3 regions of the Flavonifractor sp. An91 genome follow, and region 2 is predicted to be linked to each of the others. Evidence: riboswitches for the same ligand, from Rfam matches in the RefSeq annotation. Region 2 holds a riboswitch; each other region holds the start of a gene.

What was found. Region 2 has a riboswitch for cobalamin ahead of B5G42_RS02585 (hypothetical protein). Riboswitches for the same ligand answer to the same signal wherever they lie in the genome.
Positions count from the first base shown of each region.
Region 1: another riboswitch for cobalamin. It lies ahead of B5G42_RS18860 (ATP-binding cassette domain-containing protein); the one in region 2 lies ahead of B5G42_RS02585 (hypothetical protein).
Region 3: another riboswitch for cobalamin. It lies ahead of B5G42_RS14315 (S-layer homology domain-containing protein); the one in region 2 lies ahead of B5G42_RS02585 (hypothetical protein).

Region 1 is NZ_NFHA01000011.1:82,523-90,321, reverse strand. It holds gene B5G42_RS18865 (ECF transporter S component) at 85-1,569, opposite strand; gene B5G42_RS18860 (ATP-binding cassette domain-containing protein) at 1,566-2,450, opposite strand; cobalamin riboswitch at 2,645-2,781, opposite strand; cobalamin riboswitch at 2,931-3,163, opposite strand; gene B5G42_RS18130 (hypothetical protein) at 3,229-3,366, opposite strand; gene B5G42_RS08475 (zinc-ribbon domain-containing protein) at 3,411-4,319, opposite strand; gene B5G42_RS08470 (helix-turn-helix domain-containing protein) at 4,449-4,748, shown strand; gene B5G42_RS08465 (helix-turn-helix domain-containing protein) at 4,763-4,927, opposite strand; gene B5G42_RS08460 (MerR family transcriptional regulator) at 4,924-5,175, opposite strand; gene B5G42_RS08455 (hypothetical protein) at 5,276-6,427, opposite strand; gene B5G42_RS08450 (RecQ family ATP-dependent DNA helicase) at 6,429-7,691, opposite strand.
Region 2 is NZ_NFHA01000002.1:179,119-186,917, reverse strand. It holds gene B5G42_RS02605 (toxic anion resistance protein) at 1-581, shown strand, start outside; gene B5G42_RS02600 (response regulator transcription factor) at 684-1,355, shown strand; gene B5G42_RS02595 (sensor histidine kinase) at 1,357-2,994, shown strand; gene B5G42_RS02590 (DUF975 family protein) at 3,043-3,870, shown strand; cobalamin riboswitch at 3,923-4,117, shown strand; gene B5G42_RS02585 (hypothetical protein) at 4,271-4,924, shown strand; gene polA (DNA polymerase I) at 5,135-7,795, shown strand.
Region 3 is NZ_NFHA01000031.1:2,790-10,588, reverse strand. It holds gene B5G42_RS14315 (S-layer homology domain-containing protein) at 1-5,876, opposite strand, end outside; cobalamin riboswitch at 6,059-6,333, opposite strand; cobalamin riboswitch at 6,581-6,838, shown strand; gene B5G42_RS14310 (cysteine-rich small domain-containing protein) at 7,017-7,295, shown strand; gene B5G42_RS14305 (hypothetical protein) at 7,311-7,607, shown strand; gene B5G42_RS14300 (ABC transporter ATP-binding protein) at 7,674-7,799, opposite strand, start outside.

The DNA.
Region 1 (7,799 bases), on a different contig from region 2:
AAAGGATAGCCCAGGAAGCATATGCTCCCTGGGCTTCATGGTTATAGTATATAGCTGTGTGGCTGCCGATTCCGGAATATGTATTTACTCCACCAGGCCATATTTGACCTTAATGCGGTCCAGCTTCTCCAGCATCGGTTCTGCCGCAAACCAGAGAAACAGCCAAGTGGCCACAGCATGGATACAATCAAAGGGCATACCGGTAACATAGTAGCTCAGCAGAATGCCGCCCGTCAGTTCCCGGTTGGCTGTCAGAGCGGAGGCCGCGTTCATAATGCCGCCGTAAATCAGGATGGCGCAGAGGGCGCCAAAGACACACAGAGATCCCCGCGTACGCATCAGCAGTCCCTTGCGGAACAGAATGCCCGCCAGAAAGCCGATGATGCCCATTGCGAACATTTGCCACGGGGTCAGCGGTCCCTGCCCGAACATCATATTGGAGGCCAACATGGTCATGGCGCCCACCAGGAAACCGGTTTCTCCTCCAAAGGCCACGCCTGCAATGATGGTCACCGCCATCACCGGTTTGAATTGGGGCAGCATGAAAAAGAACGCCCGTCCTGCCACAGCAATGGCAGACAGCACCGCGATGATGACCAGCTCCCGGGCCTGCGGTTTCCGGCCTTCAAAGATCAGGAAAAAGGGCAGCATCGTCTCCAATAAAATTAGCAGAGAAATGAAGTAATACTTCTTACCGCCCAGATAAGTAATGCCCACAAAAAGCGTTACAGGGATAAGCAGCACAATCAGGATCGTTGCCACCAGTGTGCGTTTTGTCAGCTTGCGCTGTTCCTTTGGTGTCTGCCGTAAATAGTCCGGCCGGTGACTGCGGCGGGTGATAGCTGCGGCAAACACCAATAGGGAGACACAAAATATGGAGTACAGCGCCAACTGGTCACCAGCCAGAGCCGTCAATCCCTCTGCATTGACCAGCGCAGTCAAATTCCCTACACCAAGAAAGGAAAGAAATAAAAGCAGCGATACAGCACCAGACATTGCCGCCAGAAGTTTCCGCCACCACGGCAGTTTTTTGGGCTTTCCTGCCGCGCTTACTTCTGTTGGCTCCGGCAGGGGCGAGATGTCATCCGACAACTCCGGTACAGGCGGCAGTTTCCCGCCGCACAGAACGATCACATCCTCCGGTGTAATGGCCTCAGGCTCCTGATCCCGTGCCATACGGTTGGCAGAGGTCGTATAAAAGCTGTTCCCCGAAAAAAAGGCACGGGGCGTCCCTTCCGACACGGTACCTCCATCAAAAAACAGTGCACAGCGGTGAGCATAGCGGGCGCAGAATCCAATATCATGGCTGACCATCAGGATTGTAACGCCCCGCCGCAAAAGCACCTGCAAAATTTCCGCAAAAACCTGTTTGAACTCTGCGTCCAACCCCTTGGTTGGTTCGTCCATCAGAAGAATATCAGGATCCAGCAACAGGACTTTGGCCAATGCCGCCCGCTGCTGCTCTCCGCCGGACAGGTCATAGGGATGATGCTCCAGCAGCCCCTCCAGCCGGCACAGGGCCACCACACGGGCAATGCGCTTTGCCTTTTCCTCTTTGCTGCCGTTCAGGATCTCCGCCAGATCTTCCTGAACTGTTTTTTCACGAAGAGGGTCTGGGGATTCTGAGGCAAAACGCCAATCGTCCCCTGATGGGTTACCGTTCCCCGGTAGGGTTTCAAAAGTCCAGCCAGCAGCTTCAGCGATGTGGATTTCCCGGCGCCGTTTCCACCCATAAGCGCATAGAACTCGCCCCTTTTTAGGGTGAGGTTCAGTTCCCGCACAACGTCGGGGCTGTCTTTCTCATACTTGAACCACAACTCCGACGCCTCTAGTACAGCGCCGTCCGGGTAGACCCGAGATGGCTCTGGCGGCAGCGGACAGGGCGGATGCTCCACGCTGTAGGCCGTCAGCCAGTCCCGTCCCTCCCGGACTGTAACCGGGCATATCCCTTCCTGTTCCACCGCTGCCCACACCCGCATCGCAGTAGGCATGGCCAGGAACATGGTGTGCCCGCTGGCCCGCAGGGCTGTGCCCACTTCGGCAGGCGTACCGCTGCACAGCAGCTTCCCCTCCTCCATGACGGCCACCCGGGTGGCCAGCGGAAACGCATCTTCCAAACGATGCTCCGTCAGAAGGATGGTCGTACCCAGCTCCCGGTTGATGCGTCCAAGGGTGGCCAGAAAGTCCGATGCCGCAATGGGGTCCAGCTGGGAGGTTGGTTCGTCCAGAATCAGAACCGAGGGCTGCATAGCCATAACGGAGGCCAGATTGAGCAGCTGCTTCTGTCCGCCGGACAGCTCCGTTACATTTTTATAGAACCAGTTCTCGATGCCGAAAAAGGCAGCCATCTCCGCCACCCGCTGGCGGATCACCGGCGTCTCATACTGCGCTGCCTCTCGTGGCGTAAGTCTGGCCGGGCGAGCCTGTCTTCGTTTGCTGATGGTCTTCACCCCCCCTTCAAACTCCAGGATCTTCCGGCAGCCTGAAAAACAAAAAACCGGCAGACAATGGTGTCTGCCGGTAAAGCGCAGATATCCATTGCCGATCCCTGCAAACAGAGGCTTCGAACATGATAAATGCACGAAACCCAAGCCATCTCCAGACATGGATATGGCTGCAAAAATCGGCAATGGATACCACCTTGATCAATTACCATGGAGCAGGCTGACAATCCTGGCTTATGGCCGGGGCCAAATACAGTAGAGGTAAGACTGCGCCGGATTCTCACCGGCTTGTCAGTTGGCATATGTCAAGCATATGACCTGCTCACAGTCTGCATTGTAACCGATTTCTGCAGTGCTGTCAATGACCATTCTTGGAGCGTACTGTAGGGTGTAATATTCCTGAAAATTACAAAACGGCTGCGGCAACCTTATGATTGCCACAGCCGTTTTTCTGTGTAGCCAAACGACACCTGCTACCCATATGGGCAGCAGATCTCTTTTCCTTGTAGGTCTTCTGACTTACGCCTGCGGAGGAGTTCTCCTGCGTCCATATCCTGCCTTCTCAGGTTTCCCCAATGACTGGCTTTCGCCAACGGATACAGACTCAGCGCTTACAGCGGCGGTTACCGTCCGGGATTCACACCCGGTTCCCTTGTCCAGTTTCCGCACCGTGCAGCTTAAGCAGGAGGCAACAGAAACCACAAAGATTCCGATTCAATTCTGATCGTATCGTATCACTAAGACTCTAAAACGTCAAGAGACTTGTTCCCAACGTTTGAGAGCGTCAAGCATATACCCGGCTACATCCGTACCACACTGGCAGGGAGAGGCTGATGTCGTGGAGTACGCCGATGACTGTTCGTCCTTTCTCCCGGGACCAGTGCTCCAGACAGGTCACCAGTTCTGCCTGACTGCCTGTCACAGATTTACTTGGCGCAGGATAACAGTTTATTGCAAACTCTTTTCTCAACCGGCATTTTCATACATGAGCTCCAGGAATAACATAACATCAAACACGTCACTTGATGTCTGCTGACTATCCAGCAGGTCGATTCGATTTAAGGAATATTCAAAGGTTCCATCATTCTGGTCCTCATAATAGAAGCGAAACCGAACATCCTCTCCCATAATGGGCATATAGCCTTCCACATAGACGTTGGAGGCGTCCTCATCAATGGATTCTGAGGTCCAGGTGGGGCTGCGCAAGTTGTCGTCCATCAATTCTTTCATGGTCTGAGGACCATATTCGTCCAGCGTGACATTTTGAATCTGATAGATCGGACCGCCAACCGCCGCATCCCATCCATAACGAAGAATGCCTGCCCCACCGTTGGCCAGAAAGATCACAAACCCGATCAAAAGCGCGATCTCTGCCAGCATACCGATCTTTTTCCGGTTCATGGTACCGGCATTGCAGCCAGCCTCTTCGTTGCCGGCATCCTGAACGGTATAGGGCTGTCCCGGATTCTCGATATGCGTGCCGCAGATGGGGCAGAAAGCCTGCCCGCGTTCCATACGATGATTGCAGGTGGGACAGGGCATATATTTCCGCCTCTGGCGGAGTTTGCGGTTATAGCCTAGATTGATCATGCCAATCAGGCCCAGAATTGTCCCCATAACAGTCCAGCCATGGCCCCAAAAGAACCCCAGAATGATCAGGATTCCGCCCAGAACGGCATAGACATAGTTGGTAAACTGGTTGATCTTTACTGCTGCAACTTCAAAATAGTAGTTATGCCACAACCGGTAAAAAAATCCCTTCTCCTGCGAGCGGGTTTTGCCGGCCGGCTCTGGATTCACAGGTGCGCCGCAGGATGTACAGAATTGATCAGTGGGACCCAGCGGTGCCCCGCACGTTGTGCAAAAGCGCTCCATAACTTCCCTCCTATAGATATCTCAAATGAGATGCAGTATATATTTAAAAGAATATCATATATAACTATAGATGTAAATAATCCCAAAAGATTTTGCTAAAGTTATAGTAAAACAGATGGGAGCATCGATATGGAGATAGGACGACGCATTGCTGAATTGCGAGAAACCGCCGGCTGGACCACCAACCGCCTAGCCAATCTGTGCGGGTTATCCCAGAGTTTCCTGCGCTCGGTGGAATTGGGGGAGAAGGGGATCTCGGTGGAAAACCTTCAGTTGATCTGTGACACCCTGCACATCTCTCTGCGGGACTTCTTTGATATTCGGTCCGACCAGAATAGAGAGCAGGACCGGCTGCTGCGCCAGATCACCAAACTCACAGAGGAACAAAAACTGGCGCTGATTGGTTTCTTAGAAACGATGGTTAAATAAAATGGGGGTTCCCGTCAGTACGGGAACCCCAGATAATCCAGCAGGGCATTTCTGCTGATCCTCCACTCCCGGCCGACCTTGACGGCCGGGAGTTCTCCATTCTGGATCATCCTGCGGATCTGCTGGCGGCTGGTTTTGAGCAATGCTGCCGCCTCCTTTACAGTTAGGATCTCGCTCATGCCCAGGGATCCTGTTGGAAGCTGCTATTGCTTTTAGGCTGGTAGCCCCGCTGCTCTTTGTAGATGGCATTATGCAGTTTCCGCACGTCAGCCTTGAGGAATCCCCAGTTGCCGAACGGGTCCTCCACCGGGCCGATGGCATACTTGTCGGCGTATTGTCTCAGCTCCGCCTTGTCCATCTCGAAGAGACGGCACAACTCCGGGATGGTGTAGAACTCCTTCATGTCACGATAGGGAATATACTTCATGTGAGATACCTCCTGTTAAAGTGATTTGAAAACGGCCTAGTCTGTGTCAGGTGTCTGAACGTAAATCACCGTTTCTTATATGAATGTTGGTGATCTCATCTTATTTCAAACGATTTCCGGACCTTTTCTGATCGTTTCCAGATAAAATCTGCGGGGATTTTATCTGGAAACGATCATGTGCCAACTCCTGTTCTATGACAGCCCGCAGGCAGGGGATTCCCTGCTGTTCTCTGCTGGTCAGGGTCACAGGATTGACCTGGAGCTTATCAAACTGTTTCATCAGAGCATGAAACTTTCGGATATCAACAACACTATAGGTTTCTTTCCACTTCTGAGCTGCGGTGTCCAGTCCGGCGCCGCGGCTCGTCTTTTTCAGCAGAAACAGCATCTGTTCTTTGATCGCCGAATCCAGCTTACTTTGTTGGATCTTTCGTTCTGCCTCCGGATAGGGCAAGTGCATACCGCAAGCAGGAAACAGCTTGTCCAGAAATTCGCTGATGACGGTGCAGACGTTGTCATATCCCATCTTAAGCATGGCAAGCAGATCATCCTTCCGCTTTAAGCCCAACTTCTCCAGAAAGGCCTCCCGTCTCATGCTGACTTCCAGCCGGAGGATTCTCTCCTTCCTGTACTTCTTGGGACAGCGGTCATTCTGTGTAAGTTCATAGACTTTGTCGTAAACCTTAAAGGAGATCTCTTTGGTAGCAAGTTCAAAGAAATAGTCCTGTTTTCCCTCTAATTCACGGCGCTTATAGTGCCGCGGCAGCATGGATTTGCGAAATATGCGGATTAACGAAGAGAGATCCGTATCCTTGCTGAACCATAAATCTACGGTCAGGTCCATACGGCTGAGACTGAGCTCATCAGGGGCCAGGATAGGCATTTCATGATCGCTCAGATGAATTTCCTCGAACATATCGGCAAGGTGTGACTGCATCTCAACCACATTTTCCTTGGTGGGCTGGTACAGCGCCAGCGGCTGATAGGATCCTGCCAGCAGGGTGGATGGATTGACCGCAAAGGAAATACCGTTGGATTTATTATGGCTTTGGTGCAGGCGCATACGGACGCCCCGAGCCACCAGATAGGTGCTCTTCAAATGCCGGTCAATGGAGTAGGAATCGGAATAGATTTGTTGGATGGATCCCTGGTCCACCAGGTGATCGATGGTCTTTTGGATCTGGTGGTACTTGAGCTTTCGGGCATACAGTTCGATGGTATGAATACCCAGACGGACTTGTTTCAGCTTCATGTCAGCCCCTCCTGTTCCGCTGGCAGTTGGTACAGTGACGGCAGGTGTTGGGCTTCTTCTCACCCAGTGCAGCCAGCACCTGCTGCATGATGCAGGCCTTACCGGTGACGATCCCAATCATCTCGTCCAGCCGGTCCAGCAACAGCTTTTGCAGAGATTCATCATAGTCCTCTTTATAGAGGATAGTTTCGTTCAGATCCCGATCCTCACCGGCATAGAGCAATACACAGCGGGACTTCTTACCATCCCGGCCCGCTCGCCCAATCTGCTGATAGTAGTCGGTCACGCTGAGGGGCAAATTGAAGTGGACTACCAGGCGGATATCGGGCACATCCACACCCATACCGAAAGCAGTGGAAGCTACCATGATCCGTTTCTTGCCGTGGATAAACTTCAACTCATTTCGCTGCCGCTTATCCGGGTCCATATAGGCATGGCACTTGACCACCTCACCGGGAAACTGATTTGAGAGATAATTGGAAACCAGATCCACATACTTTCGGGTGGCACAATAGATAACTAGGCGGCCCTCTTTTCCGTACTTCTTGAGATGATACTTGAGTCGTGACAAGCGGCGCTGGATGGTCATAGCGGAGCAGTCCTCCCGGATCAGAATTAGATTGGAGCGTTCCAGGGAGTTGACGTAAACCTCAGGCTCATCTATACCCAGAAACGCACAGATCTCTGAACGGTAGGTTTCCGGCGCTGTAGCCGTAAAGGCAGCAACCACCGGGCGCTTTTTCAGGGTGGACAGCCACTTCCCGATCTCCAGATAGCTGGGGCGGAAGGTGTGGCCCCAGTCCAGCACACAGTGGGCCTCATCCACCACCACCAGGCCGGGTGGATTGTCCTTGATGGCTTTTTGAAACGGTTTAGATTGCAGGCGTTCCGGGGTGATGTAGAGAAAGGGAGCGCTGAGGTCTTGTAGATATACAGGGCCGTCCATGGTCATTTTTGTCGCATTATACTCCATGGGATGATTGCCTGAGATCTGATTGGCGCGGATCCCCTTGGCATTGAGCGCCTGCACCTGATCCTCCATCAGAGACAGGGTAGGCTCGATGACCATCGTCCAGGTATGGTGCTTCCGGTGCATGACCAGAGCAGGTACCTGGAAGATGGCTGACTTGCCTGAACCGGTAGGTGCGATAACCAGGGTATCCCGTCCCTTCAGGATGCTGCTGATGGGATGAATCTGATGTTTGCGTAACATCTTTAACTGAAGCGCGTCCATGGCTTCTCTTACGTCATAGTGGATCTTCATATAAAATTACTCCTAACATGATGATTTAAGCTGTTTGTACAGCCCTATACTCATGTTAGGAGTGTTTCAATTTATAATGGCTTTTGGTGACCTGTTCGGCGGACCCAC
Region 2 (7,799 bases):
AGCGCCTGGCCCAGGTGCGGGCCGGAGAGCTGGAGCAGCTGCGTCAGAAGGCGGCCCAGAGCGGCGCCCAGGAGGACGCCCAGGCCTATAACGACCTGGCCAATATGTGCACCCGCTTTGAGAAGAAGATCCACGACCTGGAGCTGACCCGGATGATTTCCATCCAGATGGGGCCCCAGACCCGGCTGATCCAGAACAACGACACCCTGATGCTGGAGAAGATCCAGTCCTCTCTGGTGAACACCATCCCCCTGTGGAAGAGCCAGATGGTGCTGGCCCTGGGGCTGGAGCACTCCCGTCAGGCCACCGCCGCCCAGAGCGCGGTGACCAACATGACCAACGAACTGCTGCAAAAGAACGCCGATATGCTGAAAATGGGCACTTTGGAGACCGCCAAGGAGGCCGAGCGCTCCGTGGTGGACCTGGAGACCCTCCAGCATACCAACCAGCAGCTCATCTCCACCCTGGATGAGGTCATGAACATCCAGCAGGAGGGCGCCCAGAAGCGCCGGGAGGCCGAAGCGGAGCTGGGCCGTATCGAAGGCGAGCTGAAGCAGAAGCTTCTGGAATTGAGAGGCTAAGCAGGAACAATTAAAAGGCGCTGCAATATCATTGCAGCGCCTTTTTTGACATCAGATGGACATATCTTTTTGCTATCCTGTGAATGAAAGGAGAGGGGAGCCATGGCGGACCATATTCTGGTGGTGGAGGACGAGGCCCGTATCCGTGATATTATCCGGGATTACTTTACTGCCCACGGTCTGGACTGCGACCTGGCTCGGGACGGGGAGGAGGCGCTAGACCTGCTGCGGGACCACGACTACGATGCCATGCTGCTGGACGTGCTCATGCCAAACCTGGACGGCTTTTCGGTCTGCCGGGTGGTACGGGCCAAGAGCCGGATGCCCATCCTCTTCCTTACCGCTCTGGGCAGTGAAGAGGATGTGCTTCAGGGGTACGCCCTGGGCGCGGATGACTATGTGACCAAACCCTTCTCCCTGGCGGTGCTGCTGGCCAAGACAAGGGCGGTGATCCGCCGCAGCCGGGGAGCGGGAGACAGCGAGACTCTGAGGTGCGGGGTCATCGCCCTGGATCTGGCGGGGCGTACCTGCACCGTGGCGGGGAAGCCGGTAAGCCTGACCCGCCGGGAATATGATCTGCTGCTCTGCCTCATCCGCAACAAAGGTCAGGTGCTCAGCCGGGACCAGCTGCTGGACAAGGTGTGGGGCATCGACTTCGAGGGAGGCCAGCGGGCGGTGGATGTGCGGATCAAAAGCCTGCGCTTGGCCCTGGGGAGCGCCGGAAAGCAGATCAAGACGGTATTCAAGGCGGGGTATCGGATGGAGGGTGAGTAATATGAAGGACAAACGGCTGTTTTTCAGATGCTTTGCCAAATCGCTGCTGGTCTCTCTGCTCCTCTGGGGGGTGGCCATAGGCGCTATGCTCTGGGTCAATCACCAGTGGAGTTGGGAGGACATTATCAGTCAGCAGTATGAGCTTCCCAATGCCATCACGCAGGGAACCACCAGCTTTTCCATCCCCACTCCGCCTGAGGAGGGGGAGATTCCAGATTGGGAGAAGGACGAATTATCCGTCATGCTGACCATGAACAGCTGCGATACCCTGAAGAAGTACGGCGGGCAATTCTTTGTGCGGGTGTACGACCAGGAGGGGGAGCGGCTGGGACAGAGCCAGATGCTGGCAGGTCGCAGCGCGGTGTACCAGCCGGACGGGACGACGGAGCTGCGGTATCTCCTCTTTGACCCGGCCCTGACCGAGGAGGGGCAGATGGCAGCCGCCCGCATTCTGAACGGCTACTCTGACCACAGCTTCTGGACCGGTATCGGCCCGGACAAAATCGAACTGACCGGCTGGGAGGAGGGGGAGGTGATCTATGTCCGGACCCTCACTCTGCACTTTGGGGAGGAGCGGGTGGTACTGGCCGATTCCGACGCCCAACTCTTTCCCGACCGGGAGGCGGAGCACTTTCAGGCCATATGGCTGGAATGTTACTGTGCTCTGACGGGCCGGGGCGGGCCGGCGAGACGGCTGGAGCAGTATCGGGACATGGTGGCGCAGGTAGACGCTGTTGAAGCGGAAAATCCCCGGTGGATGTACGCATACTCCACCGGAACTTACACGATTTACAAGGGAAATGGAAACGCCGATCTGAGGGAGTACGGCGTGCATCCGGTGGCCTCCAACTATTGCCTGCCGGGGGATTACCTGCTGGCCGGCCTGGAGCCGGCGGCTCTGCTCACCCTGGCGGCGGCGGTGGCACTGGCCCTGTTCACCGCCTGGCTGGAGAGTCGGGCCATCCGGCGGGAACGGGCCTTCGTCCGGGGGGCGGCCCATGAACTCAAGACTCCTCTGGCGGTGCTGCGCACCCATGCCGAGGCCCTGCGGGAGGACATCGACCCCGCCAAGCGGGGCCAGTACCTGGACACCGTGGTGGCTGAGAGCGACCGGATGGCGGCCCTGGTGGGGAGCCTGATGGACCTGGCCCGGCTGGAAAGAGGCGGCAAGGTGGAGCGGGAGCCCCTGGATCTGGCTGCTCTGGTGGAGAATGGTGCTGCACGGCTGTCCCTGCTGGCGGAGGAAAAGAACATTGAACTGCGTACTCAACTGGCCCCGGCATCCATGCTGGGGGACCGGCTGCGGTTGGAAGAAGTGGTGGATGATCTGGCGGACAATGCCCTGCGCCACTGCACCCCCGGCGGCGCGGTGACCATTGCCCTGGCCCAAAAGGGACGGCGGATCACGCTGACCGTGGACAACGACGGCCCCGTCATCCCGCAAAAACATCTGGACCGCCTGTTCGAGCCCTTCTACCGGGGGGATGAGGGCCGCAGCCGGGCGGACGGAGGTACCGGTTTGGGCCTGGCCATTGTCCGGGCGGCGGTGGAGGCCCATGGAGGCCGCTGCTGGGCGGTCAACCGGACGGGGGGCGTGACCTTTACGGTGGTGCTGCCCGGGTTGCAATCGGAAACATGATGTGGTATCATTTCCTCAACAAGGTAGAAACGATTGTGAGGGAGTACCATGGGATATAACCGTCCTGAGTCCAAGTGGCTGGCACGGGATGCCATGCGGGGGGCCTATCCCCACCCCATGCTGGTGACGCTGGTGTATGTGCTGCTGACCGGTGTACTGAGCAGTGTGGTGCTGAATTTTGTATCTGAGCCTTTTCAGGCTGCCTATTTTTATCTGACAGAGACCAACTATGAAGTGGAAGAGATCCTGACCGCCATCTTTACCCCCCAGCGTATTGCGGTGATTCTGGTTATGGAGCTGCTGCTGGCGCTCTATAGCTGGGTGATGGATTACGGATATACCTCCTATAGCCTGCGATTGACCCGGCGGGAAGGTCCCAGCTACCGAAATCTGCTGGATGGCTTTTATACGATAGGACGGGCACTGGCTGTGAATTTCCTGTCGGCCCTGTTTGTGTTCCTGTGGGGGCTCATCGGTATGGCGGTCTATGTGGGCTTTGTGTTCCTGGCCTATCTAATGCACAGCGTCACCCTGATCCTTGTCGGCGCTTTAATCATGCTGGTTTGGATGATTGCCATATCCTATCGTTACCGGCTGGCGGTCTACTTTCTGCTGGACCACCCGGAGATGGGCGCCCTGGAGGCCATTCGCCACAGCCGCAGCGCCATGCGGGGCAATATCATGGCACTGTTCGTACAGGACCTGTCCTTCCTGGGATGGCTGATTTTGTCTCCCTTCACCCTGGGTATTCTGAGCCTGTGGATCGGCCCCTATATGGGGGCGGCCAATGCCAATTTTTATAACTGGGTGGTGTATGGAGCCTTTCCTCAGCGGCCTCAGCCCGGCGGGTGGAACGGACCTTACGGCGGGATGTAACCAAAGTAAGCATTGTATTTTCGGACGAAGATGATATAATAGAAACAACAACTGAATCCAATCAGCGGTTGGTAGCTATCCGTCCTCAGGGGCGGAGCTTTCAATGGGAATGCGGTGCAAGTCCGCAGCAGCCCTCTCTACTGTAAGGATGACGAGCGCTCATAAGGTCACTGTCCGGGTACGGATGGGAAGACGGGCGTAAGGTTGAATCCAAGCCAGGAGACCAGCCAGCCGCGACGGTAACGCGCATATTCGGCGGGGAAATGGCGCGTGACAGCACAGGCGTTTGAGCTGATGAAAAAAGAGTTTCCCGTCCGGGAAACTCTTTTCTTTTGCTATGGCCTGGGCCATAGATGTCCCCGCCGGAATCCATTTGCAGCGGCAGGGAGGTAGTAAAGCTATGGAACGGACCGGAAAGAACAGATTGTCCCAGCGGGAATTGAATGAATATCGCCAGTGGCTGGCGGAACTGGAGGAGGAGATGACCGATACGCCCGGATTATCTCAGCAGCTGGATGGAGATCTTACCCTCTATTTTTCCCCGGAATGTCCCATTGGCAGACAGGTGTATACCAGCTTTTCCGACGAAGAACTATTGGAGTCACTGGTGGAGACCATGGAGGGGCGCAATGGTTCGCCCCGTCCGGAACGGCTGCTGTGCGTCTACCGCTGGTATCTGGAAAAGCGCTTTGGTTCCCTCCATCATGCCTGTTGGCGGGCCCGGGGCAGGAGCCGCCAGCAGGCGGCAGAGCGGATGTGGCCGGCGGACTGGCCCGAGCGGGTGGACACCCTGCCCTTCCTGAAGCGGTGCGCGTCCCGGGGCGTATGCCTGGATGAGGATGCCCGACAAACACTGGGGGAGTACTGCGCGGCGGTCCGACGGACAGGTCAGCCTCCCTGCCGGGAGGAGCTGCCCGGGGAGCTGGATGTATTGTTCAGACAAGTGGGCTGCACCTGGCAGACCGGACTGGAACTGCTGGGCATTCCTGCGCTGAGCAAGTCTGTGCGCCGGCATATGCGGCGTTATTGGGCGCGGAATGTTAGCCATGCCTGAAGCCGGAGGGGAAGGACCTTCCTGATACCGCCGTCTCAGAAGGATCTATATCCTGCTGGCTTCTGCCGAGGGGTATTTGGCCTCGGCACGCATAGCGGTCACCATTGTGAGGTGACCCGGCGGGCGTTTCTCTTGTATGGGACGGAGAAAGCTGGTATACTATAACCTGAGATTTTATGTCCGGTGTGCCGGACAGCAGGAGGTCCTTTCATGAAGCTTATGGTCATTGACGGCAATTCCATCATCAACCGGGCCTTTTACGGCATCAAGCTGCTCACCACCAAGGACGGCACCCCCACCAACGCCGTCTATGGCTTCGTGAACATCCTGCTCAAGCTGATAGACGAGGAGCGGCCAGACGCCCTGTGTGTCACCTTTGACCGAAAGGCCCCCACCTTCCGCCACCTGGCCTATGAAGGCTATAAGGCCCAGCGGAAGGGGATGCCGGAGGAGTTGGCGGCTCAATTGCCTATCCTGAAGCAGGTACTGGAGGCCATGAACATCCCTCGCTATGAGATGGATGGCTGGGAGGCCGACGACCTCATCGGTACCATCTCGGTGAAGGATACCGCCGCCGGGTGGAATACCGTCATCGTCACCGGCGACAAGGACTCCCTCCAGCTGGTCACCGATACCACCCGGGTGAAGCTGGTGTCCACCCGTATGGGCCAGACCACCACCAAGGAGATGACCCCCGAGGCCTTCCGGGAGGCCTACGGCTTTGATCCCATCCACATGGTGGACCTGAAGGCACTGATGGGGGATACCAGCGATAACATCCCCGGTGTCAAGGGGATCGGTGAAAAGACCGCCATGGACCTGATCCAGCGCTACCACAGCGTGGAAGCCATTTATCAGGATCTGGACAGCGTAGAGGCCAAGCCTGCCGTGCTTAAGAAACTGACCGAAGGGGCAGACCAGGCTAAAATGTCCTACGACCTGGCCCTCATCCACTGCGATGCCCCCATCGACTTCACCCCCGAGGCCAACCTGCGGAAGGAACCCAATGCCGCCGTCCTGTACGAGTTTTTCCTCAAGCTGGAGTTCAATAAGCTCATCGACAAGCTGGGCCTCAGCGCGCCTCAGGGGGAGGTGCAGCAGGAGGAACAGTTTACCGGCACCTGCACCAGTGAAGATGTCACCGATTTGAACCGGGCAGAGGAGCTGTTGTCTATCTGGCGGCAGAAAGACAGCGTGGATGTGCTGGCCCTGCCCTCTCTGGACGTGGTTGTGGTGGAGCACTGGGAGAGTGAGCAGGATAGCCACGCCGCCATTCTCCGGGCTGACCAGCTGGAGGGGTATAACAGCGTTTTGAAAGCCCTCTTTGCTCCTGACATCAAGAAGAACACCCACGATGTGAAAACCCTGCTGTCCAGACTGCTGAACGAGGGCATCGAGGGAGGCGGCTTTGTCTTTGATACGGCTCTGGCGGCCTATCTGCTGGCTCCCACCGACGGCAGCTACGAGCTGGAGACTTTGGGTATGCGGTGGTTCAACCATGAGTATGCCAAGGCCAAGGATACCTACCTGGCCAAGGACGCCTGGACGCCATTGGGGGATCAGGTGGCGGTACTGGGGGCCTTCCTGTCCCACTGCGCCCTTATCGGCGCGTTGAAGGAGGCTATGGCCCCCCGGCTCACGGAGCTGGGTATGGATAAGCTGTACTATGAGGTGGAGCTCCCCCTGTGCCCGGTGCTGGCGGAGATGGAACACGCCGGGGTGCTGGTGGATCGGAACGCCCTCACCGCCTTTGGCCAGATGCTGGATGAGCGGATTCAGGCCGATGAGGCCCTGATCTACGAACTGGCGGGGGAGCAGTTCAACATCAATTCCACTCAGCAGTTCGGCAAGATCCTCTTTGACAAACTGGGCCTGCCCCCGGTGAAAAAGACCAAGACCGGCTACTCCACCAACGCCGAGGTGCTGGAAAAGCTGCGGGACAAGCACCCCATTGTGGAGGCGGTGCTGGACTACCGTCAGCTGGCCAAACTGAAGTCCACCTATGTGGACGGGCTCACCAAGGTGATCGCCGCCGACGGGCGCATTCACACCTCCTTCCAGAACACCGTCACCGCCACCGGACGTCTCAGTTCTACCGAGCCCAACCTGCAAAACATCCCCGTCCGCACCGAACTGGGGGCGGAGCTGCGGAAGATGTTTGTGGCTCCGGCGGGAAAGATGCTGGTGGACGCCGACTACTCCCAGATCGAGCTGCGGCTGTTGGCCCACATTGCCGGGGACGAGCACATGATCGCCGCCTTCCGCTCCGGGGAGGACATCCACACCGTTACCGCTTCCCAGGTGTTTGGGGTGGCTCCTGAAGATGTGACCCACGAGATGCGCCGCCGGGCCAAGGCGGTGAACTTCGGTATTGTCTACGGTATCTCCGACTTCTCCCTGTCTCAGGACATCGGGGTGACCCGGGCGGAGGCCAAGGAGTATATGGAGAAGTACTTTGAGAAGTACTCCGGCGTCCACGCCTATATGACCCAGGTGGTGGAGCAGGCCAAGGCAGACGGCTATGTGTCTACCCTCATGGGCCGCCGCCGTTGGCTGCCCGAGCTGAAATCCTCCAACTTCAATATGCGCTCCTTCGGGGAGCGGGTGGCCCTGAATATGCCCATCCAGGGTACCGCCGCCGATATCATCAAGCTGGCCATGATCCGGGTGCGTGACAAGCTGCGGGTCGAGGGGTTGGAGGCAAGACTGATTCTTCAAGTCCACGACGAACTCATCGTGGAGTGCCCGGAAGGGGAGACCGACCGGGTCAAGGCTCTGCTGGAGAACGAGATGGAGCAGGTGGTGCAGCTGGCCCTGCCTCTCATTGCCGAGGCTCATGCCGGGAAGAGCTGGGCGGAGGCCAAGGGCTGAAAGG
Region 3 (7,799 bases), on a different contig from region 2:
TCGCCCTTTAAAACTTCCGCAAACGGTTCCAGATTCTCTGTCACCTGGGTCTTATCCGTATTCTTGCCGCGGATGCCGTTCCAGTAGGCGTTCTCCGTACAGACGCTGTCCATGAACGCCGCAGCGGAGTTGATTTCATCCTCTGTCAACGGCTGCACGGTCAGGGAAAACGTCTTCTCTCCCAGCAGGGCATTGTTGCGGCGATCCAGAATTCGCACTGTATAAGACACATCCACGGCCGGGCTGCCGGGCAGCGGGCGGTAGACCACAGCGTGATAGCCGCTGAATTCCAGCACATCGGTGTTGCTGCTGGTCATGGTCACTTTCTGATTATAGCGATCCGGCAGAATACCGGCAGACTCCAGCTGGCCAGGTGTGGGCATTTGCAGATCTGCGGTAACCTGGGTGGGAGTCACAGGCGTCTCTTTGTCCACAAAGTCCCGCAGCAGGGAGGGATACTTCTCCAGAGCCTCGTTGATCTGGGCGGACTGATCCACATCATTGGGTGCTACCGTAATAACGAATTTTCGAATGGCAGCGTACCAGTCCTGCACAGCGCCTTCAGCAGTTGCCTCCTGAATCATGTAGTCATCCAGGCGGTTGAACCGGGCCGTGGCGATCAGCGGGAAGGTAAACGGATCGCCACCGAACGGCGGGCGGTTAAGCGTAGCGGTGTAGGATCCATCCGGATTTGTCTGCACCGTCAGCGCATCCGTGTCAGTGGACGACCACTGAATGCGTACATCGCCGTAGGTATCCAACCGTGTGGGAAGGATCAGGTCTTTGTCTACCTGGCCGTCTACGGTGACCGTGTACCACCAGCCCTCGTCCTGGGTCACTGTGGCGGTATTGGTGTTCTCGCCCCGGATCTGCTCCCAGGTGATGGAGTTCACCGCACTGGAGAGATAGTCTTCGAGATAGTCATTTGCCCAGCCGATGTGAACTGTCATTGACACCTGTACGGACTGGTCACCCAGCAGCAGCCGGAAGGTCACATCACGATAGAGCGCATAGTTGATGCCCAGGCCGCCTTCATCCCTGTAATAGGTGATCGTACCATCGTTGGCCAGGTAGCTGCCAGCCTGAGGCAAGACTTTGGTGCCGGGCGCAACAAACTCCACTTTTATGGCACGGGGGTCATCATCATATCTATACTGGGCCATATCCACCGGGTAATCCTTTCGGAGCAGATACTGTTCCATGGCCTGGCGGATGTTGGTGTGGCCGTAAGCCTCCAGGGGCTGGATGAACGTACCGCCGGACTGGGCCTCGTCACGGATGGCCTCCAGGGTCTCCAGATCCTGCGCGCCCTGGGACCAGAGAACCAGCCGGAATTCCTTCTGCTTGGAGGCTTCTCCCTTTTTTACCTGGGCGGTCAGGGTGATTTCCAGCTTGCCGTTTTCCGGAAGGGTGAGCGCACCGTCAGGCAGTGAAATACCGCCCTCCGGCGATGTCGTCCAGGTGATGGCACTGCCATGCTCGCCCTGTCCGGGCAGTTTCAGGGTGAGGGCATTCCGGATCTGGTAGATACCCTGGCTGTCGGCGGAGAGAGTCTTGCCGTCTGTTGTTTGCAGGTTCAGCGCCGCCAGATCCGCCGCCGCGTCCTCCTCATCGGTGCTCACCACCGGCGCGCTGCCGCCCTGCCAGCTGAGGATGGGGAAGCCGCTGTTGACCCCGTCGGTATCCATATGGAAGGCGCTGCCCAGTTCGTAGGCAAAGGCATCGGTTCGCATCTCGTCAGCGCTGATTGCCTTGGTATCAGGCGCAGTGGACGCGGTATTGTCGGCAACGGCGGGAATGGATCCGTTGGGAAGGAAGAAGATATTCTCCACCGTGCCCGCATTGGTGCCGATCACAAGGCCGATGCCATTCTCAGGGCCGGTGACCGTGCCGGAAAAATAGGTATTTCGCAGCGTGCCGTCCGCATACAGGGTACCCACCAGACCGCCCAGGGCGGAGTTGGTATCGCGGCTGGAATCGGCCCAGACGCTTCCCGTGGCGTAGCAGTTTTCAATGATGCCGTAGGCATAGCCGGCAATGAAACCGGTATGCAATGCGGTATTATACGACGCGGTATTGTTCTTGAGCTCCGCCGAAACAGCGCAGCCGCGGATGCTGCTGCCTTTCTGCGCTCGGCCGGCGATGGCGCCCAGACTGACAGAACCATAGGAGGGGCCGTAGTTCGTGACACTGCCCTCAAAAGCGCAGTTTTCCACAGTTCCCGAAAGCGTGCTGACAATGCCGCCCAGGTGACCGCTGTCGGTAATGCTGCCCATTACCACAAGATTTTTGACGGTTCCATTTGCGTCCACTGAGTCAAAGAGCGGCGCGGTGACGCCGGAGATTACATGCCCGCCGCCGTCCAGAGTTCCGGCAAATTGCTTGATGCCGGTCCAGGGCTTTCCGTTGAGATTGATATTGGCAGTCAGTTGACCCTTAAGGCCGGTTTCGCTCTCTGTCTGCTGGGCAAACCAGGCCAACTCCGCCGCACTGCCGATCTGGTAGACGCCTTCTGCCTGCGTGGGCTCGGTCACAGCTGTGCCGTCCCAGCCCTCACCGGCATCCGTCAGGGCGCTCACTTCGATGGTGCGTTCCTCCGTCAGCGTAAAGCTGCCGCGGCTGGGCAGGCAGTTCGTCTTGGTGACTTCATAAGAGTAAGTCTCTCCGGCAGGCAGGGTAAACACATTTCCCTGACGGAAGGCATCCATGCTGCCGGCGGTGGGGTGCGTTACCGTAAGGGAAGCGCCCTCCGGCATCCGGAAGGTCACCTTGCAAGTCGGAAGTTTGTTCAGAGAGACGGTCACGCTGCTCTGGTCGGGAATCGAAAAGCTGCCCTGGGTCGTCTCGTATCCGAAAGCCGAGGCGGTATATTTATACGCGCCCTCCGGCAGAAGATAGGTGCCGTCACTCTGGGGCGCAACGGTCTCTCCCTTGGAATTGCGCACCGTAAAGGCGCCGCCCTCCGGCAGGCCGGTATAGGTCAGCGGGTACAGAGCGGTCACACGGAAATTTTTGAGGTAAACCGCATCACTGCCTTGATTTCCACCGCTGTCCTTTTCATATTGAAAGGTCAGGGAGTCGCCGGCGGCTACGGAAACAGCAAACTGCGTCCATTCCCCATTGCCGCTGGCAGTGATCAACGTGTCCGTCCCATGCTTCAGCGTGAATTTGTCATAATTCGCTTCCGAAGACACCCGATAAGCAAAATCCAGCCGGGCAGCCTGGGAGAAGGTGAGGGTCATGGCAGCGGACGAACTGCTCGTTCCGGCGTTATCGGATATTAGCCCGCCGTCCTGCTCCCTGTCCCGGACAAAGCCGTAGCGTGTGCCGTTCTCGGCGGTTATGGCAGGGGAAATTGCCTTAAAGTAGTCGGAAAGTGTCCACTGGCGTTCCAGGGTCACCGGGACGGTGACCGGTTCCTCTCCCACCGTAAAGGAACCGCTGGCCGGCTCACAGCCCTCGCAGCTGATCGTGTAGGTGTATTCGCCGGCCGGCAGCTGATACACATTGGCCTCGTCTCCGCTGTGGGCGACCGGTTCCCCCTGGAAGAGGACGCTGATCGTATACGGCGCGGAAATGTCCTCCGGACGGGTAATCTGGAACGTGACGGCTTGCCGGGTGCTGGCATCCAGCGTCACCGCCTGCTTCACGTCAGCGCCGTCCACGGTGATCTGCCCCATCCGCTCCGCATAGCCAAAGCAGGATACCGTGTAGTCATATGTGCCGTCGGCCAGCGCATAGATCACTGTTCCATTGCTGTTGGAGACAGGTTCGATAGTTTCTTCGCCGTTCTGTGCTTTCAGGATCATCTGGGCATTTTCCGGACTAAGGGTAAATGTCGCGGTATGCTGGGTTTCCAGCGTAAAGTCTCTCAGATAGACGCAGTCGTCTCCCTTGTCACCACTGGAGTCCTTGACATAGGTCAGCGTGACCATGTCGCCGCCTTTTACATCCAGGGTGTGCTTCGTCCAGTCTATTTCTCCGCCGACTTTGGAGCCTTTATTGATGACGAGACCGTCATATATAGTCCAGGAACCCTCGGACGACACCTTGTACCAGAAGGAAAGGCTGCCCTGGGCAACGGATTCGTCAATCGTAATGGTCACGGTGACCTGCGAATTGCCCTGCCCCTTGCTGTTGGAGCGGAGAACGCCGTCCTCTTCCACAAACTCCTGACCGGGCTCTCCTTGATACTTGTCGTTATGGGTGTATACCACCTGGGCTTTCCCGGCCAGAGCGTTGAACACGGTACTGGGGAAGGGTTTTTCTGCTACGGAAACCTGGAATTCTGCTCTGCTTCCGTAATAGGTAACCATAACGGTCTTTACCCCGGCTGCCGAGGAATCAAAGCCGCTGACAGTGAAGCCCTCGGAGACTTCCCCGGTGGAGCCGTCGGAGTAGCTGACTGTCACTACAAGGCCGGCAGTGTCCAGTGCGTCACCAACATAATAGGCCGTCTTGGCGGGCTGGGTTTTGACCGCAATGCCGGTGACCGTTTTCAGGGAAACCGTCTCAATTTTGCTCTCGGAAAGAGAAATGCTTCCCTGCGCGCCTTCCACCTGCTCCGATGCCGGCGTCACCACGTAGTCATAGGTCTTGTTCAGAAGCAGGGTATAGATTCCGTTTTGTCCGGCGGTCATTTCCTGGCCGTCCAGCGTCACGGTGATGGTGTAATCCTCCGCACCGTCAATCTGGAAGCGCAGGGTACCCCACTGGCTCTCGTCCTGTTGAAGGGTGATGGAACCTACCTGGATTTCCGCACTGCTGTTGGCCTGCTCTTCGGAAATGGTAAGCGCTCCGTTCTGGGATGTATAGCCCTCACAGCTGACCGTGTAGGTGTAGCTGCCGGCGGCCAGGGAGGCGGTTCGCGTCTCCCCCTGGCTGGAGGAATACACGACGGTGTCGCCACTGCGGATGGTCAGTTCTGCCGCGGACGGCGCGATGGTAAACACAGCGGAAGCGGTCGAGATCTGCCAGGACAGAACCGGATACTCCCCGGCCTTTACTCGGAAGCCCTCGCCCAACACGGTGGCAAAGTCCGCACCCTTCATCTCCTCCGATGTTTTAGCAGCAGCCGTCTGGTTGTTGCCGTTGATACCAGTGGTGCAGCTGGAATCCAGATAATGGCAGTTTTCCGCTGTGGAATTGTACATCCATCCGGCAATGGCGCCAAAATTGGTGGCCTTTTCCTGCACGGTAATGGCACCAGTGCTATAACAGTTGTTCAGGCTGCTGCCGCGACCGTAATCATCTCCTGCGTAGCCGACGATACCGCCCAGGTTTGCACCGGAACGGTTCCGTTGGCTGGAAATCTCACCCTGGTTATAGCAGTTGGTAATGGCTGTGGCCTTGATTTGACCGGCAATACCGCCGGCGTAGCGCTCCCCCCCGCTGAGCGCCACGCTGCCGGTGTTGCCGCAGCTGGTGATGCTGCCGCCGATACACTGTCCCGCGATGCCGGCCGCATACTCGCTGCTGGCGGTGACGGACGCTGTATTCAGGCAGTTTTCAATCGTACCGGCGCTGAGGCCCGCGATACCGCCCACCTGATCGGTACCACTGACCGAACCGTCAGTGATGATATTGTGGATGGTCGCGCCGGAGGACAACTCGGAAAAGAGCCCCAGCTTGCTGTCGCCGGAGATGGCGAGGGTTACCTTGTGCCCTCCGCCATCAAAGCTGCCGCTGAAAGCCTGCCCATAGGGAGCGGACACCGTAATGTCACTTGTCAGAATATAATTCCCACTTGGATCCATGGCGGCAAAATCCTCGGGGCTAGACACCGGCTGCACCGTGCCGGAGGCCAGTGCCGCCGACGGCAGAAGGCCGAGGGTCAGGCACAGCACCAGGAAAAACGAAAGAATCCTTTTTTTCACAAAGCTCCACTCCTTTAAACCATTTTATAAAAACTGTTTTTAAAAAACAGGGCTTTTGGAACGGGGCCGTACCTGACAAAAAAGGAGCGGACAATTCTGTCCGCTCCTGTGTCGTCACTGCGTGAAAGCGACAACACAAACGTGCTGCCGCATAAGGCGTTTTTGTCAGAGCAGCCCCGGAGATCCGGGGGTAAGCTCTTAGTAGGTCTTCTGACTGATGTGTCCAGGCGGAGCTATGCCCGCCAACGCAAATCCGCCGCCTTCCCAGCTAAGCCATTACAGCCGCCAGTGACCTGCTTTCGCAGAAAACGGATTTGCTCCACAATCACAGCTATAGAATCGCCCCTTTGCCGCCGTTTTCACGGACGGGTCGCGGACGAAACATGTCCAGGATTCTCACCTGATTCCCTTGTTCAGAAACAAGGATGCGTGTCCAGCTCATAAAAGCCGGGTCGCGCATTTGCCACAAAAGCCGGATTTCATATTTAATTTTCCTTGTTGCTTTTGCATTATAGCACAAGCCGTACCAAAATGCTATTCTGTTTTTGCTATTTTTTAAATTTCTTCAGAGAGGAGCCCTTGGAACTCTGTTTCTAAACAAACTAAAGAGCGTTTGACAACCTGCATAAGGCGTGCTATGCTATATTTAGATTCATTCTTGGTTCCAGGCCCGGCGTTTGCCGCCGGTTTGAAAATTTCATATCACTGTATCTATTGCATGGTGTGGCTGTTTGCTGTAACGATCCTGCCGACAAGGATCAGGCAGCAGCTAAAACGAATGGGATATCCAAGTCCCGCGCGACCGGCACTGTGTACGTGAGGCCATTCCGAAGCGGCGTATGCCGTCTGGACGAAAGTCCGCCATTGCAGGGAACGACCCTGTGAGAAGGTAGGAAATGGACGCAGAGAGCCAAGCTCTCATAACGTAAGTCAGGAGACTTGCACCATGGCAGGATGCAGGGGGAAACAGCGGGCGTGTCCTCCGTTGTATACGTTGCTTTGCTCGCTGGCCTTCTTGTTAGGGCCAGCGTGTTTTTGTCAGAAGGAGGTGCCGTCCGGGCACCTCCTTTTTCTGTTTCACCGCCGGTCAGGGTATCACATGAGTGATGTGTCAATCAGTAAAATGAAAGGAGAAGCGGTATGGAATCATCGACGTCCGAAAAGCACTTTCAGTTCTTTTCCAACAGCAAATGCGAATACTTCCCCTTCCACCCCACCAATGACCCGGAAAACTTTAACTGCCTGTTCTGCTACTGCCCGCTGCATGCACTGGGAGACAAATGCGGCGGAAACTTCACCTATATTGCCGGGGGGATTAAGGATTGCAGCGGCTGCTTGATTCCCCATCGCAGGGAGGGTTATGACTATATCATCGGCAAGTATGGCGAGATCAAAAAACTGGCGCAAAAAACCAACTGACAGGAGGCAAGCGTTATGATAAGTCGAACCTGGTTTGAAAATCCGGATCATGTGGTATACGCCGTAAAGGATGAGGTGATCCCCCGACTCTCCCGGGAGCTGGGAATCAGCGATCTGGCCCAGCGGATCGAGGATTTCAGCAAGGCTCCCACTCAGGAGGGGGAAAACATCAAGGGGCTCAAACGCACCACCTTGAAGCTGATGGTTCCCAACCTGGTTTTCCGGGAGCCCATCGAAATGGGTGAAAATGTATGGATCTATATGGGTGAGCTCTGTCCGGCCTATTGTTTGTACACGCCCTGGGAAAAATAGAAAAAGCACATGGCCTGTACCCGACGCAGGGACAGGCCATGTGCTTTTCTGTATGTCCGAATACCGTTAAGATACCTGCTCCCAACGCTTGAGGGAGGCCATCATATATGAGGCTACATCCATATCATAAACCTCATGGAGAAACGCTCTTGTCAGAACCATATTGGCAGGCCCCATCCCTGCCACAGAACC